Fibrella aestuarina BUZ 2: one gene and its partner. The main gene of each other region encodes a partner of the protein of the gene in region 2 in a complex. Links are inferred from orthologs where the notes say so. Each region holds a gene or a part of one and is shown on either strand. Other genes may lie near its edges.

What was found.
Region 1: the proteins of groL (region 2) and metK are in contact, whole or in part, in a cryo-EM structure (PDB 8P4O), measured with the Escherichia coli proteins. The link is inferred for Fibrella aestuarina BUZ 2 from one-to-one orthologs.

What each region holds. Positions count from the first base shown.
Region 1 is NC_020054.1:5,494,831-5,506,245, forward strand. Bases 5,780-8,670 are described here. They hold metK (methionine adenosyltransferase), read right to left. Parts: upstream 7,919-8,670; coding sequence 6,641-7,918; downstream 5,780-6,640. Other genes in these bases: FAES_RS22745 (CsbD family protein), read left to right, coding at 5,780-5,869; FAES_RS22750 (HPF/RaiA family ribosome-associated protein), read left to right, coding at 6,168-6,545; FAES_RS22760 (DEAD/DEAH box helicase), read right to left, coding at 8,155-8,670. In the rest of the region: FAES_RS22720 (glycosyltransferase), read right to left, coding at 1-1,081; tRNA guanosine(34) transglycosylase Tgt, read left to right, coding at 1,275-2,405; FAES_RS22730 (hypothetical protein), read right to left, coding at 2,414-3,061; FAES_RS22735 (hypothetical protein), read right to left, coding at 3,191-3,718; FAES_RS22740 (AMP-binding protein), read left to right, coding at 3,863-5,560; more of FAES_RS22745, read left to right, coding at 5,684-5,779; more of FAES_RS22760, read right to left, coding at 8,671-9,546; FAES_RS22765 (lycopene cyclase family protein), read right to left, coding at 9,608-10,762; lipA (lipoyl synthase), read right to left, coding at 10,869-11,415. UniProt on the Escherichia coli protein: Catalyzes the formation of S-adenosylmethionine (AdoMet) from methionine and ATP.
Region 2 is NC_020054.1:2,756,763-2,768,187, reverse strand. Bases 5,234-8,134 are described here. They hold groL (chaperonin GroEL), read right to left. Parts: upstream 7,551-8,134; coding sequence 5,916-7,550; downstream 5,234-5,915. Other genes in these bases: FAES_RS11275 (co-chaperone GroES), read right to left, coding at 7,662-7,940; FAES_RS11285 (inositol oxygenase family protein), read right to left, coding at 5,234-5,682. In the rest of the region: redox-regulated ATPase YchF, read right to left, coding at 1-215; FAES_RS11310 (DUF3276 family protein), read right to left, coding at 389-712; FAES_RS11305 (septal ring lytic transglycosylase RlpA family protein), read left to right, coding at 981-1,427; FAES_RS11300 (DUF58 domain-containing protein), read left to right, coding at 1,678-2,601; FAES_RS11295 (zinc ribbon domain-containing protein), read right to left, coding at 2,706-3,461; FAES_RS11290 (Nif3-like dinuclear metal center hexameric protein), read right to left, coding at 3,571-4,680; more of FAES_RS11285, read right to left, coding at 4,816-5,233; FAES_RS11270 (hypothetical protein), read left to right, coding at 8,206-8,910; FAES_RS11265 (VWA domain-containing protein), read left to right, coding at 8,992-11,425.

The DNA of each region.
Region 1 (11,415 bases), 2.7 Mb from region 2 along the record:
TGGCGGGGATGGCGTACCAGCGCACCATCGCGCCGAGCCGGTGGCTGATGCGGCCAATGATTCCCCAAAATAAACCAAAACGCAGCACAAACAGGCCCGTTGCCGCCAACAGCATCGGATTCAGGAGGGCCTCCCGCTGCTCCGTCAGGGCCAGATATAGCACGTACCCAGCCACGCCCAGCCCCAAAAGCCAGGTGAGCACGTGCGAGGCCGTGATAAGCCCGAGCATGGCTTTGTCACCGTTCTTGTACTGCCGTCCCACGTTCAGGTGGCGTTGTTTCTGCCGCTTCCAGTCGGCCCAGGTACGTTTGGGGGCCGAGGTCGTGAAGGTGTCGGGGTGCAGGCTCACGGCGACGTTCTGCGCCGTTGCGGCCTCGTTCACAAACAGGTCGTCGTCGCCGCCCCAAATGCGCATGTGGCTGTAGAAGCCTTTATGCCGAAAAAAGACCTCGCGGCGGTAGAGCAGGTTGCGCCCCACCCCCATGTAAGCTCGCCCCGCCAGCGCCAGCGACACGTATTGCACGGCGGTAAAGAGCGTTTCGGAGCGGATCAGGAAATTGAGCAGGCCCGGCGCGCGCTCATAGGGCGAGATGCCCAGCACGATTTCCGTGTCCTTGTTCCCAAGCAGCGCCACCATACCCGCCAGCCATTGGTCGGAGGCGGGGCGGCAGTCGGCGTCGGTCAGCAGCACGACCGGGTACGTTGCCTTTTTCAGGGCGATGGTCAGGGCGTATTTTTTGGGCGTCACGTGCGCGGCTTCCACGTCGATCCGGATGAAGCGCAGGTTGGGCAACAGCGTCACCATCTCATCCAGCAGCACGTCGGAGAGATCGGTCGAGCGGTCATCCATCACCAGCACTTCGTAGAGCGGGTAGTCCTGCGCCGTCAGCAGCGGGAGCAATTCGAGCAGGTTATCGTGCTCATTATGGGCGCAAACCACGATGGTTACGCCCGTTGTAGGGGCCGTTGGCGGCGCGAGGTCAGCCACGGGGCGCAGGGCCGTTCGGGCAAACAGAAACAGCAGGCAACCAACCTGAACAGCCAGCACAACGAGCCAGCCTGCCAGTAGAAAGAGAATCACAAGAACCGTAGCGGTGTTATCAAATGAGTACGTGGGGGAAACGGTCTGTAAAGATAGCGACGTACCTTTGCACTAAAGAGTGAAAGACCGAAAGAGTGACGGAGGGAGCACCGCACGGTTGCGATTGGTTCTGCCATGACTCGCCCTCTTTTCGGCCCCTTCGCTCCAGGCGGAATACCGCTTTGACTAGCTTATGACATTTACGATTGAACAGACTGATCCGCAGTCGCAGGCCCGCACGGGTACGTTGACGACGGATCACGGGGCCATTCAAACGCCCATTTTTATGCCCGTGGGCACAGCGGGGACGGTGAAGGCGGTGCATCAGCGCGAACTTGAAACCGACATCAACGCCCACATCATCCTCGGCAACACCTACCACCTCTACCTGCGCCCCGGCCTCGACGTGCTGCGGCAGGCGGGCGGGTTACACGGTTTCAACGGCTGGCAGCGCCCCATCCTGACCGACTCGGGCGGGTATCAGGTGTATTCGCTGTCGAATACGCGCAAGATCAAGGAAGAAGGCGTGACGTTCAAGTCGCACATCGACGGCTCGAAGCACACCTTCACGCCGGAAGGGGTCATGGACATTCAGCGCACGATCGGGGCCGATATTATGATGGCCTTCGACGAATGCACGCCCTACCCCTGCGATTACGCTTACGCCAAAGCCTCGATGGACATGACTCACCGCTGGCTCGACCGCTGCATCCGCCGATTCGACGAAACCGAAGGGCATTATGGCTATCAGCAATACCTGTTTCCGATCGTGCAGGGCAGCACGTACCCAGACCTGCGGCGGCAGTCGGCCGAGACGATCGCCAGTAAAGAACGGACCGGCAACGCCATCGGTGGTTTGGCCGTGGGCGAACCCGCCGAGGACATGTACAAGACCATCGACCTGGTCAACGAGATACTGCCGCGCGACAAGCCCCGTTACCTGATGGGCGTGGGTACGCCCGCCAACATCCTCGAAGCCATTGCGCTGGGCGTGGATATGTTCGACTGCGTGATGCCCACCCGCAACGCCCGGCATGGGCTGTTGTTTACCACGGCAGGCATCATCAACATCAAAAACGAGAAGTGGAGCCGCGATTTCAGCCCCATCGACGCCACCTTGGGGGGCTATGCGAGCACCTTTTACAGCAAAGCCTACCTGCGCCACCTCTTCAAAGCCGATGAACTGCTAGGCGGGCAAATCGCCTCGCTGCAAAACCTGACGTTTTACCTGTGGCTGGTTCGGCAGGCGCGCGCGCACATCGCAGCGGGTGATTTTGTCGCCTGGAAAAACGAGATGACGACCCGGCTGATGGTGCGGATGTAACGGCCCTATCAGCGGGGGCGGATGTAGCCTTGCAGCGTGACGTCCTCAAACAGGTACGTTGCCGTGACGGGCTGATCTCGGTAACGGGCGGGCACCCAGTCGACGTCTTTGAACGCCAGATCGACCGCCTCGCGGCAGCTTTTGAGTAGCTCTTTATCCTGATTCGACGAGATGACGCGGTAGCGCGTGCCATTAGCCGACACGGTTGCCATGACCTTGAACGACACGAAGTTCACGCCATTCCGTTGCAGGCTAGCCGGCAACCGAACGGTGCGCGCGATGATACCGTACACCTGCGCTGAACTCGCCAGGTACACGGGCCCATCGTCGAGTACCATCGCCACCACACTATCGCCCTCCTGCACTTGCGCCACCGACGAGGCCGAAGAGCCCCTACTGCTGCTCTTTACCTGCCGGGTGTCGTAGTCGTAGACCAGTTCGGGCTGCTCCGACGCACTGTAGAAGGTCCAGACACCCACCCGTTTGTTGGCTTTGTACTGCCCTTCTTCGAATAGCTTACGCTCCTTTATGCTGCGTTTCTGATAAGCCCCGTCGCGCACGGTGTCGTTATCAGCCAATACCTCAAACTGCTCGAACAAATGCATCGAGCGTTTCTTCACCGTTTTGTGGGGTTGAGCCAACAGCAGCGAGGGCATTATCAGGCAGAATGTAAGTAGCCATAGGGAATAAAGGCGCATAACGGGTTTAGTTAGTCTGCCCCTAAATTAGGCAACCAAAATCAACCTCTGGCTACTTATACGTCACATAGATGATACTTTATTGCTTTAGTCCTTCTTGCTGGCTCTGGCTTTTTTGGCCTTTTCTGTGTTAGGTACGTTCTGCTTGCCCGCTTTGGAACCGGCTACTTTCTTAGCGTTAGTCGCTTTCTTTTCGGCAGGCGACAGCTTATCCCAAGCCTCTTTGGGCAGGTAACGCGTCGTACCCCCCTCGCGCTCAGCGGGTTTACCATCGGCCGTTTGCCAGTCTTCATCGGTCCATTTGTCGAGGTGCTGCTGAGACTCCGTTTTGTGGTCGTCTTTGTAGCCGCCGCCCGCTTTTTCATACTCGTGGGCGAGCAATTGGGCTTTCCGGGCGCTCCATTGCCCGGCCTTGCCCCCTTTATCACCTTCTTTAATGTCCGCTTTCAGCTTCTCGCGTAGCTCAGGATCCGTGTAGTTATCGGCTTTTTTGGTCGATTTGGTCGCAGCGGGTTTCTTCGTTGCTGACAGCTTTGTACGCTGCGTTGCTTTGCCGTCGTCGGCTTTACGTTTCGCCGTTTTCGAATCGGCCTTCCGGGTTGTTGTCGTTGCCATGTCGTTGAGGGTGTATGGCCGCCGGGTTGGTCACCAACGGTCTGCTACAGTCACATCCTAACCGACTGTTCAGGATTTTGTTTAGACCTGTATAATATGCTTTTTTAAGTATTAAATTGCATTTAAAAGTACTATCAACTGACTATGCAGATGACCGCTCCACCCAATTCACCGGTTACCTCCCCCACCCTGACGGACCTTTTTTTGAGGTGGGAGCACGAAAAGCCTACGCAAACGTACCTGCGTCAACCCGTGGGCGACCGGTTCATCGACTACACCTGGGCCGAAGTTGGGCAGCAGGCGCGCCGGATGGCCACGTACCTGAACGCGCTGGGGCTACCGCCCGGCAGCAACATCGGGTTGGTCTCGAAAAACTGCGCCCACTGGCTCATTGCCGATCTGGCCATTCTGCTGAGTGGGCATATCTCGGTTCCCTTCTACCCTACCCTCACCGCCGAGCAACTCCATCAGGTGCTCACCCACAGCGGCTGCCCCGTCCTGTTTGTCGGCAAACTGGATAACTGGACGGGCATGAAAGCCGGCGTTCCTGATGGCGTTACTCTCGTAGGTTTTCCCACTTACGGCCCCGCCACCGATCTGTCGGATCGGAGCGACTTGATGGCCTGGGACGAGATTATGGCGCATTATGAGCCCATGACGACCGTTGCCCGCCCGCAACCCGACGATCTGTTCACCATTATCTATACGTCGGGTACGACGGGAACGCCCAAAGGGGTCATGATCGACCATCAGGCCGTATCAGAGGCCTTGTTCGACACCCGCATTCTGCTCAAGCACGATACGCCCAACGCCCGGTTCTTTTCGTACCTGCCGCTTTGCCACATCGCCGAGCGCAACATTGTGCAGGCAACGAGCCTGGCAACGGGCGGCACGGTCTATTTTGCCGAATCGCTCGATACGTTTGCCAAAAACCTGGCGACCGCCAAACCCACGCATTTTCTGGCCGTGCCCCGCATCTGGACCAAGTTTCAGCAGGGTGTGCTGGCCAAAATGTCGCAATCGAAGCTCGACCGCCTGCTCAGCATCCCGATTGTATCGGGGTTGGTAAAGAAGAAGATCCGGCAGGGGCTGGGGCTCAACGAGGCCGTACTCATCCTGACGGGTGCCGCGCCCATGCCCAAATCGCTTATTCAGTGGTTCCGGCGGATGGGCATTCGTATTCAGGAAGCCTACGGAATGACCGAAAACCTCGGGGCCGTATCGATGATGCCCCTCGACGACATGCGCGACGGAACGGTGGGCAAGCACTACCCCGGCATGGACGTGGCTATTGCTCCGGATACGGGCGAGATCCTGACCCGATCAAAGTGGTTGATGCGCGGCTATTACAAAAACCCGGACCTGACCCGCGAGGTCTTACAGGATGGCTGGCTGGCAACGGGCGACGTGGGTACGTTGGACAACGACGGTTACCTGACCATTACGGGGCGCGTGAAGGAGATGTACAAGACGGCCAAAGGCGAATATGTGGCGCCGTCGCAGATCGAGTTTGGCTTTGCCGACAACAATTACGTCGAGCAGATTTGCGTGGCCGGGCAGCAGTTACCGCAGCCGATGGCGCTGGTGGTGCTCTCGGAGATGGGCAAACATGCCGAGCGGATTCTGGTAGAGCGCAGCCTGGAAGACACCATCAACGCACTGAACCCAACCCTCCACGCCTACGAGCGCGTGCGAAAGGTGGTAGTCGTGCGCGACGCCTGGACCGTCGACAACAACATGATGACGCCCACCATGAAGATCAAGCGCAACGTGATCGAAGCGCGCTACGATGCCCAGTTACAGCCGTGGTACAACCACGATCAGTTAATTATCTGGGAATAAGTCACGTCTATTTATTCTTGCTATCCTTTATGTCAGTGCATCAAACAATCTTTTCTTGATTCAGTTCTATAGGCATGACTCAGTGTGAGTCTGGCATACATACACGTAAATCCATTCAACATCATGAACGAGACAACATTGAAAGGCGCCTGGAACGAAATGAAAGGGAAAATCAAGCAGGCTTATGCCGACTTGACAGATGATGATCTGACATACGCCGACGGAAAAGAAGACGAAATGTGGGGCCGGATTCAGCAGAAGACGGGCAAAACAAAAGACGAAATCAACAAGTCTATAGCTGACCTGTAACCAGCAGCAGTACTTGAAGCGCCCAATTGGTTTACACAGCCAATTGGGCTTTTTTGTGTCCAAATGGGCACGTTTTAGCTTTTGGCAGAGCCATAGTTAGACAATATAAAGAATCTTCATTTGGGGACTGTTCCACGCACGGGCATATTGGGACACTCTCTTACCTAAAGCGCCATTTGCTCAGATTACCCGTGAAACACGTTTGGATATTTCGACGTTAGGGTTGACTCGTATAGCCATTTTGGCAAACTTAGGTAGTCCATTGGTATATGTTTCACTTTATAACCGCTTGGACAGTATGAGAGTACAAACTCACGCCGTGCACTTCACGGCCGATCAGACACTTCTGGATTTCATTCAGAAGAAACTCAACAAGCTCGACACCTTCCACGACCGCATCGTAAGTGCGGAGGTTTTCTTAAAACTGGATGGGGCCGAATCGGCCAAAGTAAAAGACAAAATCGTTGAGGTGCGGCTCAACATTCCTGGAAAAGAACTCTTTGTCGTTGAACGCAATAAATCCTTTGAAGCCGCTGTGGATCAGTTGGTCGATGTGATGAAGGACAAACTGGTGCGCTGCAAACAGAAACGCACCGACTTCTCAAGCCCGGCGATTACCAGCGCTCGTTATCAGCTCGAAGAAAACGCCGTTGAGCAAGAGCAGGACGAGTTTTAATGAATAATGTATAGTGCACAATGCACAATGGGGCTGGCGCAAGAGTAAGACGCGCCAGCCCCATTGTGCATTGTGCACTATACATTAGTCATTCATCACAGCCCAAACGCCTGTTTGATCTGATCGACGAAGTCGAGTTTCTCCCAGGTGAACAGTTCTACTTCGACCTGCTTGCTCGTGCCGTTTGAGCCGAAGGTTTTGGTAACTACCTCGTTTTTGCGGCCCATGTGCCCGTAGGCAGCCGTTTCTGAATAGATCGGGTTGCGCAGCTTGAGCCGTTGCTCGATGGCGTACGGCCGCATGTCGAATAGCTGACCGATTTTTTCGGCAATCTCGCCGTCGTGCATCGACACCTTGGCCGTGCCGTACGTATTGACATACAGTCCGCAGGGTTTAGCCACGCCGATGGCATACGATACCTGCACCAGCACCTGATCGCACAGGCCCGCGGCGACCATGTTTTTGGCGATGTGCCGGGTCGCGTAGGCCGCTGAACGGTCGACTTTCGAGGGGTCTTTCCCCGAAAACGCGCCGCCACCGTGTGCGCCTTTCCCGCCGTAGGTATCCACGATGATTTTCCGGCCCGTCAGGCCCGTATCGCCATGCGGACCGCCAATAACGAACTTACCCGTGGGGTTGATGTAATAGGTGATATCGTCGTTGAAAAGGCCCTGCAATTCGGGCTTCAGCTTGGCTTTCACACGCGGGATCACCACGTTGATGATGTCTTCGCGGATTTTCGCCAGCATCGCCTCGTCCGAATCAAAATCGTCGTGTTGGGTGGATACTACCACGGTATCGATCCGAATGGGCCGGTCATCGTCGGAGTACTCGATCGTCACCTGCGATTTGGCATCGGGACGGAGGTAGCCGATCAGGTTCGGCTCGGTGTTGCGAATCAGCGACAGTTCCTGGAGGATCTTGTGCGACAGATCGAGCGGCAACGGCATGAAGTTGTCGGTCTCGTTGGTGGCGTAGCCAAACATCATGCCCTGATCACCGGCACCCTGCGCGTTGGCTTTTGTCTCGAAGTCGTCGTTGGTCACCTCCCGGTCAACGCCCTGATTGATGTCGGCTGATTGGTCGTGAAGCGCCGAGAAAATCCCGCACGAGTTCGCTTCAAACATGTACTCGCTCTTGGTGTAGCCGATCTTGCGGATCACTTCCCGCGTAATCTTCTGCACGTCGAGGTAGGTTTCGGTTTTGATCTCACCCGCCAACACGACCTGCCCCGTCGTGACCAGCGTTTCGCAGGCTACTTTGCTGCTGGGATCGAACGCAAGAAAATTATCAATGAGTGCGTCGGAGATCTGGTCGGCGACTTTGTCGGGGTGTCCTTCTGAAACAGATTCGGACGTAAATAGATAGGGCATGCGACTCCGTTATGACTTAGTTTGAAAGCACAAAACTAAGGCTTTATCTGTAAAGCCATAAGGCACAATCGTTACACCGGCGCGGTTTGAGCACCATTGGCTAGATTGAGGGATCGCAAACGCGTGTCGGCAAAGGAATTGTCACTGCCGCCTGATCCTCCGGCAAGCTTAGGTGACAGCCGCAATTCCTCAGCCCACAGTACAAAAAAGGCCACGTATACCCAGCCTCACGCTGCCTACCGCGCCACGTCGATTTTGTATTTCTTTCCTTTCATTTTTTCATCCCGAACGCGGGCGAGCAGATCGGTAACGCGGTCGCGGCGAACGGCAGCAAAAGCCATGTAGTCGCCCACTTCGATGCGACCCAGATCCTGGTTGGCGAGTTGGCCTTTCTGGATAAAGAACCCCACGATATCGCCCTTGCTCAGCTTGTTTTTCTTGCCACCACTCACGTAGATTGTCACGAAGGCGGGTGGTGCGGGCAGTGGTGGCGTTTTGGCGGGCAATGGGTACGTGTCGAGGTCGTCAGGAACGTACCCAGGTACGTCGTCGGAGGGTCCGCGGTCGGGCAAGAGCAGGTAAGCAGTGCCGGTGGCGTGCATCCGGGCGGTGCGACCGTTGCGGTGCGTAAACTCAGTTTCGTGGGTCGGCAGTTCGTAATGAACGACGTGCCGAAGTTCGGGGATGTCGAGGCCACGCGCGGCCAGGTCGGTAGTGATCAGGTACGTGACGCTGCCATTGCGAAACCGGATCAGGGCGCGTTCGCGGGCATCCTGCTCCAAAGCGCCGTGGTAGGCAGCCGCATACAGACCGTTGCGATTCAGGTAATCGGTCAGTTGCTCAACGGTCTCGCGCAGGTTGCAGAATACCAGGGCCGCATCGTCGCCAAACGTGCAGAGCAGTTTGAACAGCGCCTCGCGGTCGTCGGGTCCGGCGGTTGGCACGGCCTTCAGCGTCAGCGAAACGGGGTTGCTTTCTTCTGTACCAAAGGTGAGCCGGGTGGGCTTATGCAGATTTACGAAGTCGGGCACGCGCACGCTCGCCGTGGCCGATACCAGTACCCGCGTTTGCAGGTTGGGCAACAGGTCGATGATGTAGGCCATCTCGTCGTGGAAACCCAGCGTCAGCGACTTGTCGAACTCATCCAGCACCAGCGTGTCGATGCTCGTTGGGTCGAAGGAGCGGCGGGTGAGGTGGTCGGCGATGCGGCCCGGCGTGCCAATCAGCAGAGCCGGTGGGTTGCTCAGGTTGCGCACTTCCGTTTCGGCCGAGTGCCCACCGTAACAAACGTTGACTTTGAAGCCCGTCGCCATCTTGCGCCAGACCTGCTCGATCTGCATAGCCAGCTCGCGGGAAGGCACCAACACCAGACACTGCACGCCCGGCCGATCGGCGCGGAGCAGGGCCAGTACCGGCAGCAGGTAACCCAGCGTCTTGCCCGACCCCGTGGGGGCGATCAGGTACGTATCGGTGCCGGGCTTGATAGCCGCCTCAGCAGCAAGCTGCATCGGGTTCAGGGCGTCGATACCAAGGGCAGTGAGTACCTGCGCGACGGCAGGTTGGGCGGCTCCCTGCTGGGCAGCACTCCGCTGGGCGGCTCCCCGCGGGGTACGTTGGTCATCATTCATTACCCAAAAGTACGCCCATCCTGTGGTTAAACGGCTACGTCCGCGCTGAGCGCTGCCAGGTTTAGAACACCCGCTTCCGCATCACATCGAACGCCCCGACGGTAAAGGGGCCCAGCGGTACGGTGCTCATAATGCGCAGATCCTCCCAGAGCGACGTTTCTTCGTCGAGGAACCGGAAGATGCGGGCGGGCGGGTTGCGCTCATACAGGCGCGTAAAAATGTCGTCGGCGGGGTGCCGTTTGTACTGCAACACGTTCAGCAGCACACTATCGAGCAGGCCTTTAAACGTCTGCATGAGCCACGGTTTACGGCGTTCAGGGCGACCTGTAGCGGCCAGCATATTCACCAGTTCGCGCAGATTCTGCTGGGTACGTTGAAAGGTGTAGCCCGTCGACGGTTTGGTGTAGCCCCCCGCCGTACCAATCCGGACGATGTGATCACCAGGATGTTCGGGCGTGGGTACGTCCGACATGGGGATCACGCCGAACTCGGTCTCGCTGATCTGATAGCCGCCCGTATCAATGTAAGTGTCGATGTAGGTGCGGAGCGACTGTTCGTACTGCTCGGGCGTGAGCAGGTGGTCGTTGAAGATGGTGTACTCGACCATCGCCGTTTTTTCGTCGAACGGCAGGACATATAGAAACCGGCAGTCGCCTTCCTGCGCCACGCGGAAGTCCATCATGCGCGGGCGTGCCACGTCGAAACACGGTTTCTGGGCCGTAATGACCCATCCTTTAAAATGTTGCAGCAGGTTGTGGTTGGCCGGATCGCGCAGGTTCAGCGGGTGCGTGCTGTCGAAAATCAGGTCGGCGATCATCGGCTCGTCGTCTACGATCAGAAAGCCGCCGTCGGCCGTATCTTTCATCCGGTTGACCGTCCCCAACCGAAACTCGATGTTGGAAAACTGGGCCAGATGAGCTTTGACGTGGTCGTAGAAGTCGATACCACGCAGCATCTTGTATTGATAGTCGCCGATGTTGAGCGATCCCGACAGCGTGGTGCCGTAAAAATCGACGGTATTCCACTTACGGAACAAAACGGGTTCAAAGGGCCCCGTCTCGCGCTCCCAGAAACACCAGGTTCGGTCGTTCTGGTCTTTGGCCTCCTTATCGACGATCAGGATCGACTTATCGCGCAGTTTCGACTGACTGATGTAATACGCCAGGCTCAGGCCAGCCATACCGCCGCCCGCAATGATATAATCGTATTTCTTCATGAAAAGAAATGTCCTCCGTAGTCATTAATCGTCATTCGTGGTCATTTGTTGCGTTTGACTCACAAATCACCGCCCATGATGATTAACGACTACGGAGGATGTTTCTTTATACGTTCACGTGGCGTTCGGCGTGGTAGCTCGACCGGACCAGCGGCCCCGACTCCACGAACTTGATGCCGCGTTGCTCACCGGCTTCTTTGTACATCGCAAACGTGTCGGGATGAATCCATTCGATCACCTCGTGGTGCATCTTGGTTGGTTGCAGGTACTGGCCCAGCGTGAGCACGTCGCAGCCGTTTTCGACCAGGTCGTCCATGGCTTTGAAGACCTCATCCTGCGTTTCGCCCAGCCCGAGCATGATACCCGTTTTGGTGCGTTTGCCAAAGTCTTTGGTCCGGCGAATCTGCTCCAGGCTGCGTTCATAACGGGCCTGCGGACGGACCCGGCGGTAGAGGCGCTCCACGGTTTCCATGTTGTGCGACACTACCTCTTGTCCGCCTTCGATCATACGGATCAGGGCGTCCCAGTTGCCTTTGGTGTCGGGGATCAGCGTTTCGATGGTGGTCGTAGGCGACGCTTCTTTCACCGCGCGCACCGTCTGGTACCAGATTTCGGCACCCCGGTCTTTCAATTCATCGCGGTTAACCGACGTG
Region 2 (11,425 bases):
TCGACAAACTCAATGATGGTCGGCACCACCCGTTGCGGTTTCACCAGCGCTTCGAGCGAGTCGAGCCGTGTATCGGGCACCGTTACCACGCCCACATTGGGCTCAATTGTGCAGAAAGGATAATTGGCGGCTTCGGCCTTGCCGCTCGAAATCGCATTGAAGAGTGTCGACTTACCTACGTTGGGCAAGCCCACGATACCACATTGTAGTCCCATATGATTTGTAGAGACGCAACCCTTTGCGCCTCAGCACCGGATGATTGTATCCGTATACTCGTTGCTGACGTTGAACGAGACGCAAAGGGTTGCATCTCGTTTAGCCGCAAAATTACAATAAAAAAGCCTCAGCAACCCGCTGAGGCTTTCCTGGCTTTACCAGCCAAATTGTATTATTCCCATTTTAGCTCCGAATTGAAGTCGTCTGAGACGGCCTCTTTGCGGTCAAATTGGGTAAAATCAACGTCGGGCATCAGCTCATTTTTCACGTAATCGATGGTCTCCTGCAAGGATTGGACAAACTTGGCAAAGTCCTCTTTATAGAGAAACATTTTCTGCTTATCATAGGTAAACCCCTCTCCCTGCGGGAAACGACGGCTTTCCGTCAGGATGATATAGTAGTCGTTGCCTCGCGTCGCTTTTACGTCAAAAAAGTAGGTACGTTTGCCCGCACGCACTCGTTTTGAGTAAATTTTATCGTTTTCTCGTTCGTCCATGCAGTCGGTGGTTATGCGGTTAGCTCATCAAAATACGACCGGAGCGGGCGTAACTAAAAAGGAAAGCCACAAAATAATTTTCCCAAAAAGTCATATTTGGCAGATAAGCTTAGTGTAGAAGAGACTACACAACTCTGTGGTAACGTTTGGACAATCAGCCATTTATCCCTACCTTTGTTATCAGGGAATTGCATTTTTTGGTGAAAGAGGGCGTTATGAAGCGTTTTGAACGGGTCTTCTTTTAATTGTTTCACTAACCAAAAACTGTATGAGTTTACTAATGTCCCTACTGCTGTTCGCGGGCAGTTTGAAACCGGCAAAGGCCACTCAGGAAGGCCCCGTACAGCAGTCAGGTAAAGCCTCTTACTACGCTACCAAGTTTAGTGGATGCCGCACAAGCAGTGGTGAACGGGTTAAGCAGCACATCTTCACGGGTGCTCACCGCACACTCCCTTTCAATACGTTGGTTGAAATAACCAATGTTACCAACCAACGGTCGGTGATCATCCGCATCAACGACCGGGGTCCTTTTCACAAAGGCCGCATCGTCGATATGACGCATGCCGCCGCCAAAGCCATTGGCCTGCTCGGTAGAGGCGTCGCCAATGTTACACTTCGAGTGGTGAACCCTAACCGAATGGTGTCCATGCTCGATAATTCGCTGACGCTCGATGGGCGTTCGCCACTGGTACCGGATCTGATGCCGGTTCAGTAAACCAACCGGTATAACCACAAGCTGAGCGACGTAGGTTGTACCGCTGCCGATTTGGCTGTGCGGACGAGTACAGTCCGTTTTCTATAAAACCTGATTCACGGGCTGGCCCCCTTTTTGCAATTCCCTTTTGCAAGGCACCAGACCCACGAATCAGGTTTTTTTGTTCACTCGTACCGAAGCCTCACCTTCGGACGTTCAGAAAGCGTAGTATTGTCTAAAACAACCGAAGCGCGCTTCGGCATTTGACCCCTTGGCAGCAACACTCAACTTAGCGCAGGTACGTTCGTTCGGGAACGTCGAATTTCTGGCCCGTCAGTTGGTCGAAGGGTTCATTACGGGCCTACACAAGTCACCCTTTCACGGCTTCTCGGTCGAGTTTGCCGAGCACCGGCTCTACAACGCTGGCGAAAGCACCCGCCACATCGACTGGAAGGTATTCGGCAAAACCGACAAGCTCTTTGTCAAGCGGTATGAAGAGGAAACCAACCTCCGCTGCCACCTGCTGCTCGACGTGTCGTCGTCGATGTATTACCCCGAGAAGGATTTTGGGAAGGTGACCTTCAGCGCGATGGGCGCGGCGAGTCTGGCGTATCTGCTCCAACGGCAGCGCGATGCTGTGAGCCTTTGCACGTTTGCTAACGAGATTGAGTTGCAAACGCCTACCAAATCGACGCCGGGGCACGTGCACAAGATCTTTGAGCACCTGAATCAGCTGCTGAAATCAAACGCGCCCAACCGGCGTACGAGCACCGCCGAGGTGATTCACGAAATAGCCGAGAAGATCAACAAGCGGTCATTGGTGGTGCTGTTCAGCGACATGTTCGACACGGCCGGCGCTGACCCGGCGCGGCAAGATGCCTTGTTTTCGGCCTTGCAACACCTGCGCCACAACCTGCACGAGGTGCTGATCTTTCACGTGACGGACCGCAGCACCGAGCAGGCCTTCGCCTTCGCCGATCAGCCGCACGAATTTATCGATCTGGAAACCAACGCCCGGGTGAAGCTTCAGCCCAACCAGGTACGTGAGGCCTACAAGCAGGCCGTGGGCGATTATTTACAGGCGCTCAAACTCCGCTGTGCCCAGTACCGCATCGACTTCATCGAAGCCGACATTGCCGAGGGCTTCGAACCCATCCTGAGCGCCTACCTGGTGAAGCGGACGAAGATGAAATAATCTGAATGAACAATGTATAGTGCACAATGCACAATGGGGGCTGACGCATATTACTCTTGCGTCAGCCCCCATTGTGCATTGTGCACTATACATTGTTCATTCAACTACCGTCCCCGGCCCGTAGTGGCTACTTCCACAACGGCGTCGACGTCGGCCAGAATACGGCCACAGTGTTCGCAGACAATGATTTTCTTCTTGTCTTTGATGTCGGCCTGGCGCTGCGGCGGCACTACGTTGAAGCAGCCACCACACGCACCGCGTTTTACGGTTACCACGGCAAGACCGTTGAGCGCGTTGTTCCGGATTTTGTTGTACGACAGCAACAGACGCTCTTCTACGTTTTTCGACTGGGCTTCGCGTTCCACGGCGAGTTGCTTCTCGTCGGCTTCGCTTTCGGCAACCAGTTGGTCGAGTTCCTGCTTTTTCACGCGCAGGTCTTCTTTGCGGGTATTGAGCGTTTCCTGCGTGGCGTTGATCTCTTCCTGCTTCGACTGAATCCGGAATTGCGATTCGCCAATTTTCTTATCGGCCAGTTCGATCTCGAGCGATTGCAGTTCGATCTCTTTCGAGATGGCGTCGAATTCGCGGTTGTTCCGCACGTTCATCTGCTGCTCTTTGTAGCGGGCGATGAGCTTGTCGGCGTCTTTCTTCGTGCTCTTATACCGATCTACTTCTTCTTGTAGCGCGCTGATCTCACTGTTGAACTTGCCGATCCGTGTCTCGAACCCGATGATTTCGTCTTCAAGATCGCGAACTTCTTCAGGCAAGTCGCCGCGCATTTTGCGGATATCGTCTAACTGAGAGTCAATGGTTTGCAGTTTAAGAAGTGCATCTAACTTTTGCGCTACCGTTAGTTCCATTCGGGGGAGTATGTTTTTTTAATGTATAATGAATAATGCACGCGGTGCGCTGAAAGTTCGGCCGCTCGAGGTGGCGCCCAAGTCATCGTCAGCAGGACTGGTTCATTATTCAGTCAAAATAGTACGAAACGGGGTTCGTATTGGTTTCTGACAAAATTACCGCAAAGGTAGTGAATTTTTGGGCCAAATGCTGTTGGATCAGGTCTTTGGTAAAGACTTCGCTTTCGTAATGTCCGATGTCGCAGATGACCAAACGGCCCTCAGCGTCGAAGAACTCGTGGTACTTATAATCGGCCGTTACGAACGCATCCGCACCGGCGCGCAGGGCATCGCCCAGCAGAAAACTGCCTGCTCCGCCACATACGGCTACACGCCGGATGGGCCGGTCGCGCAGGGGCGTATGGCGCACCACCGTAGCGCCCATACTGGTTTTCAGATGCCGGAGCCAGGTACGTTCATCCATCGATTCGGGCAGGTCGCCCACTGCCCCCGACCCGACGGTCTGGTTCGTGTTGTTGAGCGCGTATAGGTCGTAGGCGGGGACTTCGTAGGAATGGGCCTGTTGCATGGCCCGCACGGCGGCGCCTTCCAGGTACGTTGGCAGCAGCACTTCGAGCCGCAGTTCCTGCACGGTCTCGTCGTGGCCCACGGCCCCCACCACCGGGTTGGCCCCGTCGAGCGGCCGGAACGTACCGGTGCCGCCTACCCGAAACGAGCAGTGGTCGTAGGTAGCAATGCGGCCCGCTCCGGCTTCATACAACGCCGTCAGGACGCCGTTCAGATCGGCCTCGGGGGTGTAGACGACGAGCTTGCTGAGCGTCTGAGCTTTGGGAGCCAGTATCTGCACGTTTTGCAGGCCGAGCCGTTGGGCAATATGAAAATTGACGCCGCCCGCCACGTTGTCGAGGTTGGTATGGGCGGCAAAGAGGGCGACATCGTTTTTCAACGCCTTAATCACCGTCCGCTCCACGTAGTTTTTCCCGTTCAGTTTTTTCAGGCCTTTAAAGACAATGGGATGGTGCGCGACAATGACGTTGCAGCCTTTGGCAATCGCCTCATCGACAACAGCTTCGGTGGCATCGAGCGACACCAACACGCCCGTGATGGGTACGTTCGGGTCGCCCACGATCAGGCCGGCGTTGTCGTAGGCTTCCTGGTAGGCAGGGGGCGCAAAGGCGTCGAGGTAGTTGGTCAGGTCGCGGAGGATCGGTTGGCTCATCGATACAAACAGGAGTACAATCTTAAGGGTCAGTCAGTGAGTCACTGGCTGCGGGAACAAAGGTAGCGGGCCTGCTAACGCAGAAGCGCCCTCCTTTAACCAAAAGAGGGCGCTTCGGTGCGGGTTACCTGTTCTTTACAGCTTCAGCGTAGCAGGCAGGTATTTGGCGATCAGGTCTTCGTAGTAGGGCTTCAGCTCGCTCACGACGGGCGGCTTGGGGCTCTTCGAATACAGATCGTAAGGATTGAACGCATTGACCCATTTGAACATGGCCCGGTCGTGGTCGTCGAGCAGGTGGTCGTAGGCGTTCTCGCGGTGTTGTGCGTAGAACGAGTGATACCGCATCATGTACAGGGCTGGCTCGGGCATGTAATCCTTCATCATCTGGTACAGATACTCATCGTGCCCCCACGACATGTGTACGTTCCGCAGCCCGCAGTTGGGCTCATAGACACCGTATTTGGTGTTGTAGCGCTCGTCGTGCGAATCGGGGTTCTGCTCGAAATATTCGGGGTAAACGATTTTGTCGGAATGTGCGCAGCCGACGGGGAACGTATCGCCCACCACGGCCCACTGTGGTTCACCGAACAGACACAGCACCTTGCCCATGTCGTGCAACAGGCCCGTCAGCACAAACCAATCGGGGTGGCCGTCGGCGCGGATGGCTTCGGCGGTTTGGAGCAGGTGCTGCAACTGATCGAGGTCGGTATCGGGGTCAGAATCGTCGACGAGCGTGTTCAGAAACTCCATTGCCCCCCACACCGGCAGCTCTTTCTTATCGAACGCCAGGAACTCGCGCTCTTTCTGCCGGACGAAGTCGTAAGTCTGGTAGGTGTGGTTGAGCCGGTAAAACTCACGAACGGTATCGCGGGCCGGGTCGTCGTAGTTACGATACTCTTCTTTCGCCTTGGCTTCCGGCTCCGGATAGCGGAGGAGCAGGTCGTCTTCCCACTCGTCCAGGCTGGCGAGCGGATTCTGGTCGGTATTCGGGAACGTGGTCATGCTGAGCGACTTTAGCGTCAAGTTGTAAACTTACAAAGATTTGGCCAGTAGCGCATCTACTGAATCCGTACAGGCTCGTAAATGGCATTCTTCTATAGACCGACGGGTCGTTGTGGCCTGCGCACGGATAAGCTGGATCGCAACGAAGAATACATAGGTAAACGCAAAAACGCCCCCGATCGTCCGACCGGGGGCGTTTCTATACGGGTAGCGAACGTACCTGGGTACGTGGCTTACATCATGCCGCCCATGCCTCCGCCGGGGTGTGCATGACCACCAGCCGGTGCCTCTTCGGGCTCGTCGGCGATGAGGCATTCCGTCGTCAGCAGCAGACCAGCGATCGACGCTGCGTTCTCCAGGGCCAGACGGGTTACTTTTTTCGGGTCGATAACACCCGCCGCGAACAGATCTTCGTAGGTGTCGTTCTTGGCGTTGTAGCCGAAGCCACCTTCCCCTTCACGAACCTTGTTCACGACAACCGAACCTTCGCCACCGGCGTTGGCTACGATCGTGCGGAGGGGAGCCTCCAGCGCGACACGGATGATGTTCACACCGGTTTTCTCGTCTTCGTTGATGGTGTTGACACCGTCGAGGGCCGAGATAGCGCGGATCAGGGCGATACCACCACCCGTTACGATGCCTTCTTCAACGGCCGCGCGGGTCGCGTGCAGGGCATCATCAACGCGGTCTTTCTTCTCTTTCATTTCTACTTCGGTAGCAGCACCGATGTAGAGAATAGCCACACCACCCGACAGTTTCGCCAGGCGCTCTTGCAGCTTCTCGCGGTCGTAGTCAGACGTCGTGTTTTCGATTTGCGCTTTGATCTGGTTAACGCGGCCCGAGATATCTTCTTTCTGACCCACCCCGTTTACGATCGTGGTGTTGTCTTTGTCGATGATGATCTTCTCAGCCTGACCGAGGTAATCGGCCGTGGCGTTTTCCAGTTTGTAACCACGCTCTTCGGCGATCACCGTACCACCCGTCAGGATGGCGATGTCTTCCAGCATGGCTTTCCGACGGTCGCCGAAGCCCGGTGCTTTCACAGCCGCTACTTTCAGGGCACCACGGATTTTGTTTACGACGAGTGTAGCCAGGGCTTCACCGTCAACGTCTTCTGCGATGATCAGCAGCGGACGGCCCGTCTGAGCCACCTGCTCCAGCACCGGCAGCAGTTCTTTCATCGACGATACTTTCTTCTCCGAGATCAGAATGAACGGGCGGTCCAGTTCAACTTCCATTTTCTCGGTGTTCGTCACGAAGTAGGGCGACAGGTAACCCCGGTCAAACTGCATCCCTTCAACGGTTTTCACTTCCGTTTCGGTACCGCGCGCTTCTTCTACCGTGATCACGCCTTCTTTACCTACTTTTTTCATCGCCTCGGCGATCATCGTACCGATTTCCTCATCGTGGTTAGCTGAGATGGTAGCTACCTGCGCGATTTTGCTGAAGTCGTCACCTACCGTCTGCGACTGCTCCGACAGGTTGGCCGTTACGGCCAGTACGGCCTTGTCGATGCCCCGCTTCAGGTCCATCGGGTTGGCACCGGCGGCTACGTTCTTCACACCGATCGAGTAGATCGCCTGCGCCAGTACGGTCGCCGTCGTGGTACCGTCACCGGCTGAGTCAGCCGTTTTTGAGGCTACTTCTTTCACGAGCTGAGCGCCCATGTTCTCCATAGCGTCTTTCAGCTCGATTTCTTTAGCTACCGTCACACCATCTTTGGTGATGGCGGGTGAGCCAAATTTTTTGTCGAGGATGACGTTACGGCCTTTGGGGCCGAGGGTTACTTTCACGGCATCAGCCAGTGTGTCGACGCCCTTCTTGATCTTATCGCGGGCTTCGGTATCGAAGAAAATTTTCTTAGACATTTTTTGGAATCGTTCAAGGTTCAAGGTCTAAAGTCCAATGTTGCTCGGCGACTCAAACAGTGCTCGGCAACCCAAACTTTGGACATTGAACGTTAGACATTAAACTAATTTTTACACAATGGCGAAGATGTCGGATTCGCGCATGATGAGGTACTCTTTGCCTTCGATGGTGATCTCGGTGCCGGCATACTTGCCATAGAGTACGGTGTCGCCCACCTGAACCGTCAGCGGCTCGTCTTTTTTACCCGTACCGATGGCCACTACGGTGCCACGCTGGGGCTTTTCTTTGGCCGTGTCGGGAATGATGATCCCGAAAGCTGTTTTCTCTTCAGCGGGTGCGGGTTCTACCACCACGCGGTCTGCGAGGGGTTTCACTTTTACGTCTTCCATTGCTGTAGTCATTGCAAAAAGCGATGATTAAGGTTATTAAATGATTGATTACGAAGAATCAGACATCGGCCTGCCGGACAAGCACTATGCCAAAGCTGAACACTGACAAAATTTCAGTCGATGATAACTTTTAGGGCCGTTTAGCCGAAAAACGCCTCACTTGTTTGGCAAATTCGGCATGATAAGCGCATTTCTTTTGCCAAAATCCGTTTTCAACGTACATTGACACAACGCCATGCTTTGCTTAAACTGACCGAAACTGCCTATGATTTCGCTTCCGTCTGACTGGCTGACACAAGACCGACTCGACGCCGAATACAAACAATATGTCGTTTTGGCGTATCTACAGGGGGTTGGGCAGCGCTTTGCCCAAAACCGGCTCTGCCCTGACCTCCCCGATCTGCAACGTCATTATGACGATACCCTTCGTTTTCGGCGGGGCAAAGGTACACTGACTGCCGCCTTTCCCAAGCGTGTGGCCGGAATCAGTGGCCCGCCACCCCGGATCAACTACGAATCCGAGCTACCGGACAACCCGCTGATGCAGGAAGTCGACGATATTGTGTCGTTTGCCCTGCCCCGTTTCCACGAAACCCTCACCGAAGGCCGCCAACGCTGGGCCGATCTGGCCGCCACCCTAACGCTGGAACCGGTGGGCCTGCTCCCGCTCCACCGCGATGAAGGCTACCTCTTCGTCCACTACACGCATACCGCCGATCTGTCAGTATATCAGTACCGGCTCACGCTGTATGACACCAACGTACCTGGCGGGCGCCATGTGCACTGGCTGTTGCGTGACCGGCTGCGCCGTAACCTGGGCACTACCTTCGAGCGCCTGAAAGTCGATCTGGCCCGGCGCTACGACCTACCCAACCCGGCCGCGTTCCGGGTTGAGAGCCGTCAGGTGCTTGAAGAGCAGGAGACCATTTTGCCGATAACTCAACAGTTGCTCAACGAGGCCGTGGCCTGAGCACAAATCGGCGCCAGTGCGTGCTACCTTTCCCGATAGCGACGGGCGGCTGTCGCCTCACTCCTATCGGCTGGTTGGCCTATGCGATCCCTCTTTCTGTTCCTTACGTTCGTGCTGGGTCTTGGCCTCAGTTGGGCCGCCCCGCCACCCGAAACACCCACGCAGACGCTAAACGGCTTTGTGGCGTTTCTGAACCAGTCGGCTGAGCTGGTGCTGGCGCGGCTGAACGGGCTCAAAGCCTATCACGACGAGGTGAGGCACTACCAGCGCCACCCCGACCGGTCGCTCCGGCTGCCGTCGTCGGGGCCGCTAGAGACGTATTATTACCAGAAAGCGCTGGCCGGGACGGGGTTGACCGCCGCGGAGAAGAAACCGCTCGTTGCCACTGCCGAACGCCTGTGGCAACGCCTCAATCAGCTTGACCAAACTGGCAAGGCGCTGGAAACCTACGTGCGCCTGAAGGACTATGAGCGCGACAGCCTGAGCCGGTCAGCGGCGTTGATGGCCCAGTTGCAAACCCTGACCGAGCAATGCGGGCAAGACCGCGATGCGTTGGCCCGGGAGTTGGCGCAGCTCCAAAACCGGTACGTGCCCCACCAGCCAACTAACCCCTATCTGGCGACGCAGCGCGAGATGGAGCAGATTCTGCACCAACAGCAGCGCCTGCTCGACTCGCTCTCCTTTGTGCTGACCGACGACCAGCCCACGGCCTGGCCCGTAGAGCGGGTGCAGCAAAGCCTGCTGGCCGACGAGGAAGCCCTGGCCAGTTTCGGGAAGACCAATGCCCAACTCGCCTATCCGGCTTCCGACATGGTCGGTCGTTTCCGGGAAGCGCTACGGGCGATTCAGGCCGTAAAACGGCAGGCTGTCAATGAGTACACCTTTGCCGCCCGGCAGTCGGCCAGGTACGGCAATCAGGTTTACCTGGACCTGATCAATCACGTCAACGGCGACCTCATCGCCAGCCATCGGGCCTTTGTTGGCTACAGTCAGTCGGCCAGGCCGCTGCTCAACTACCCCACTTACTGCCCCAGGTTTCGGCTAACCGCCCAGCCCGATGCGCCGCCGACACGTACCCAGCCGACGCCGTTCACCGATAAACCAGCCCCACCCTTTACGGTCCAGCCCGCGACTACACCCATCAGCTCAGGTACGTTCCGGGTGCTGAACGCTTACGTCGACGTTATCAACGAATCGTTGCGGCAGTTGCATCAGCTTCAGGTCGTCGCCCGCGATTACCAGTCGTCGATAGCCCTGTACCGCGATCGGCCCCAACGTAGAGCCGACCTGACCTATTCACACGACAACTACCACGTACCCACGGCCGATTACCGCCTGCTGCTCCGCAACAGCCAGGCGATTCCCGAGCCCTACCGTACGTCGCTGACGACGCAGGCCGAGGTCTTGCTGGCGATGCTGACCGAGCTGGATCAGTTGAGTATTGAGTTAACAGGCTACACCACCGGCAAGCAGTACCAACAGGATCGGTGGCAGCGCGCCGACGCCATTCTGGACCGCTACGCCTACCTATTCGAGCGGTTCGATCAGCGTAAAGAAACCTTGTACGCCGATGTTCGGCGCGTGTTCGAGCGCTACCGGGTTGCCGTGCCAGCCAGCCCCTGGAACCGATCGGGCAAAGCGTTACTTGCCCTGCTCGACCACGATAAAGCCGCCCTGTTTGGCGTCAGGGACTTCTACAGCCTACGCGCCGCGCAACTGCCGCCAACCGCCCCGATCGACTCGGCCGCTCGCCACCTGATCGCCAACGAATATGCCAACCTGAACAACCTAACCCGGCTGGGCCGCAGCAACGGCCTGTGCCCCTACTCGCGCTACGAAGACATTGCCGAAGCCTCTATTCAATTGGCCGGGCAGATCAGAAAGGCCCGGCCTCTTTTGGCGCGAACGGGTGAACACCCCTACCAATCGGTTTATTACGGCTTCAATCACCTGGTCGACGACTATAACCGATTCACCGAACTGGCCAAAGAGCCCCTGCTCAAAGCCGTCATCCAACCCGACGTGTTTGTTTTCCAGCGGGTAGCCGCGTCGGGCGGTTTACCTCCGTCGCCGCAACGTACCCAGCCAGCCGACCAGCCTCTCCTTGGCCGAGCCGACAAACCCGCCAAGCAACCGGGCTCCGCCCCGCAAAAGACCGTAGCGGGCCGTGATACGGTGTATGTGGAACGTACCCGGGTCGATACGGTGTACGTCGACCGTGGTCGCCCGGCAGAAGTGGTGCCCTCATTGGCTGGCTTCGCGGCCAACAACATGGTGTTTTTGCTGGATGTATCGGGGTCGATGGACGCGCCCGAGAAACTGCCCCTGCTCAAACGATCTATCAAATCGTTGCTGAAGCTGCTTCGGCCCGAGGACCAGATCTCGGTGGTGGTATATTCGGGCAAAGCGCGGGTAGTGCTGGAACCAACGTCGGGCAAATGGGCGAGCGACATTGCCCGCGTCATCGACGAGCTGGAATCCGATGGCGACACCGACGGCAACAAAGGCCTGCGCC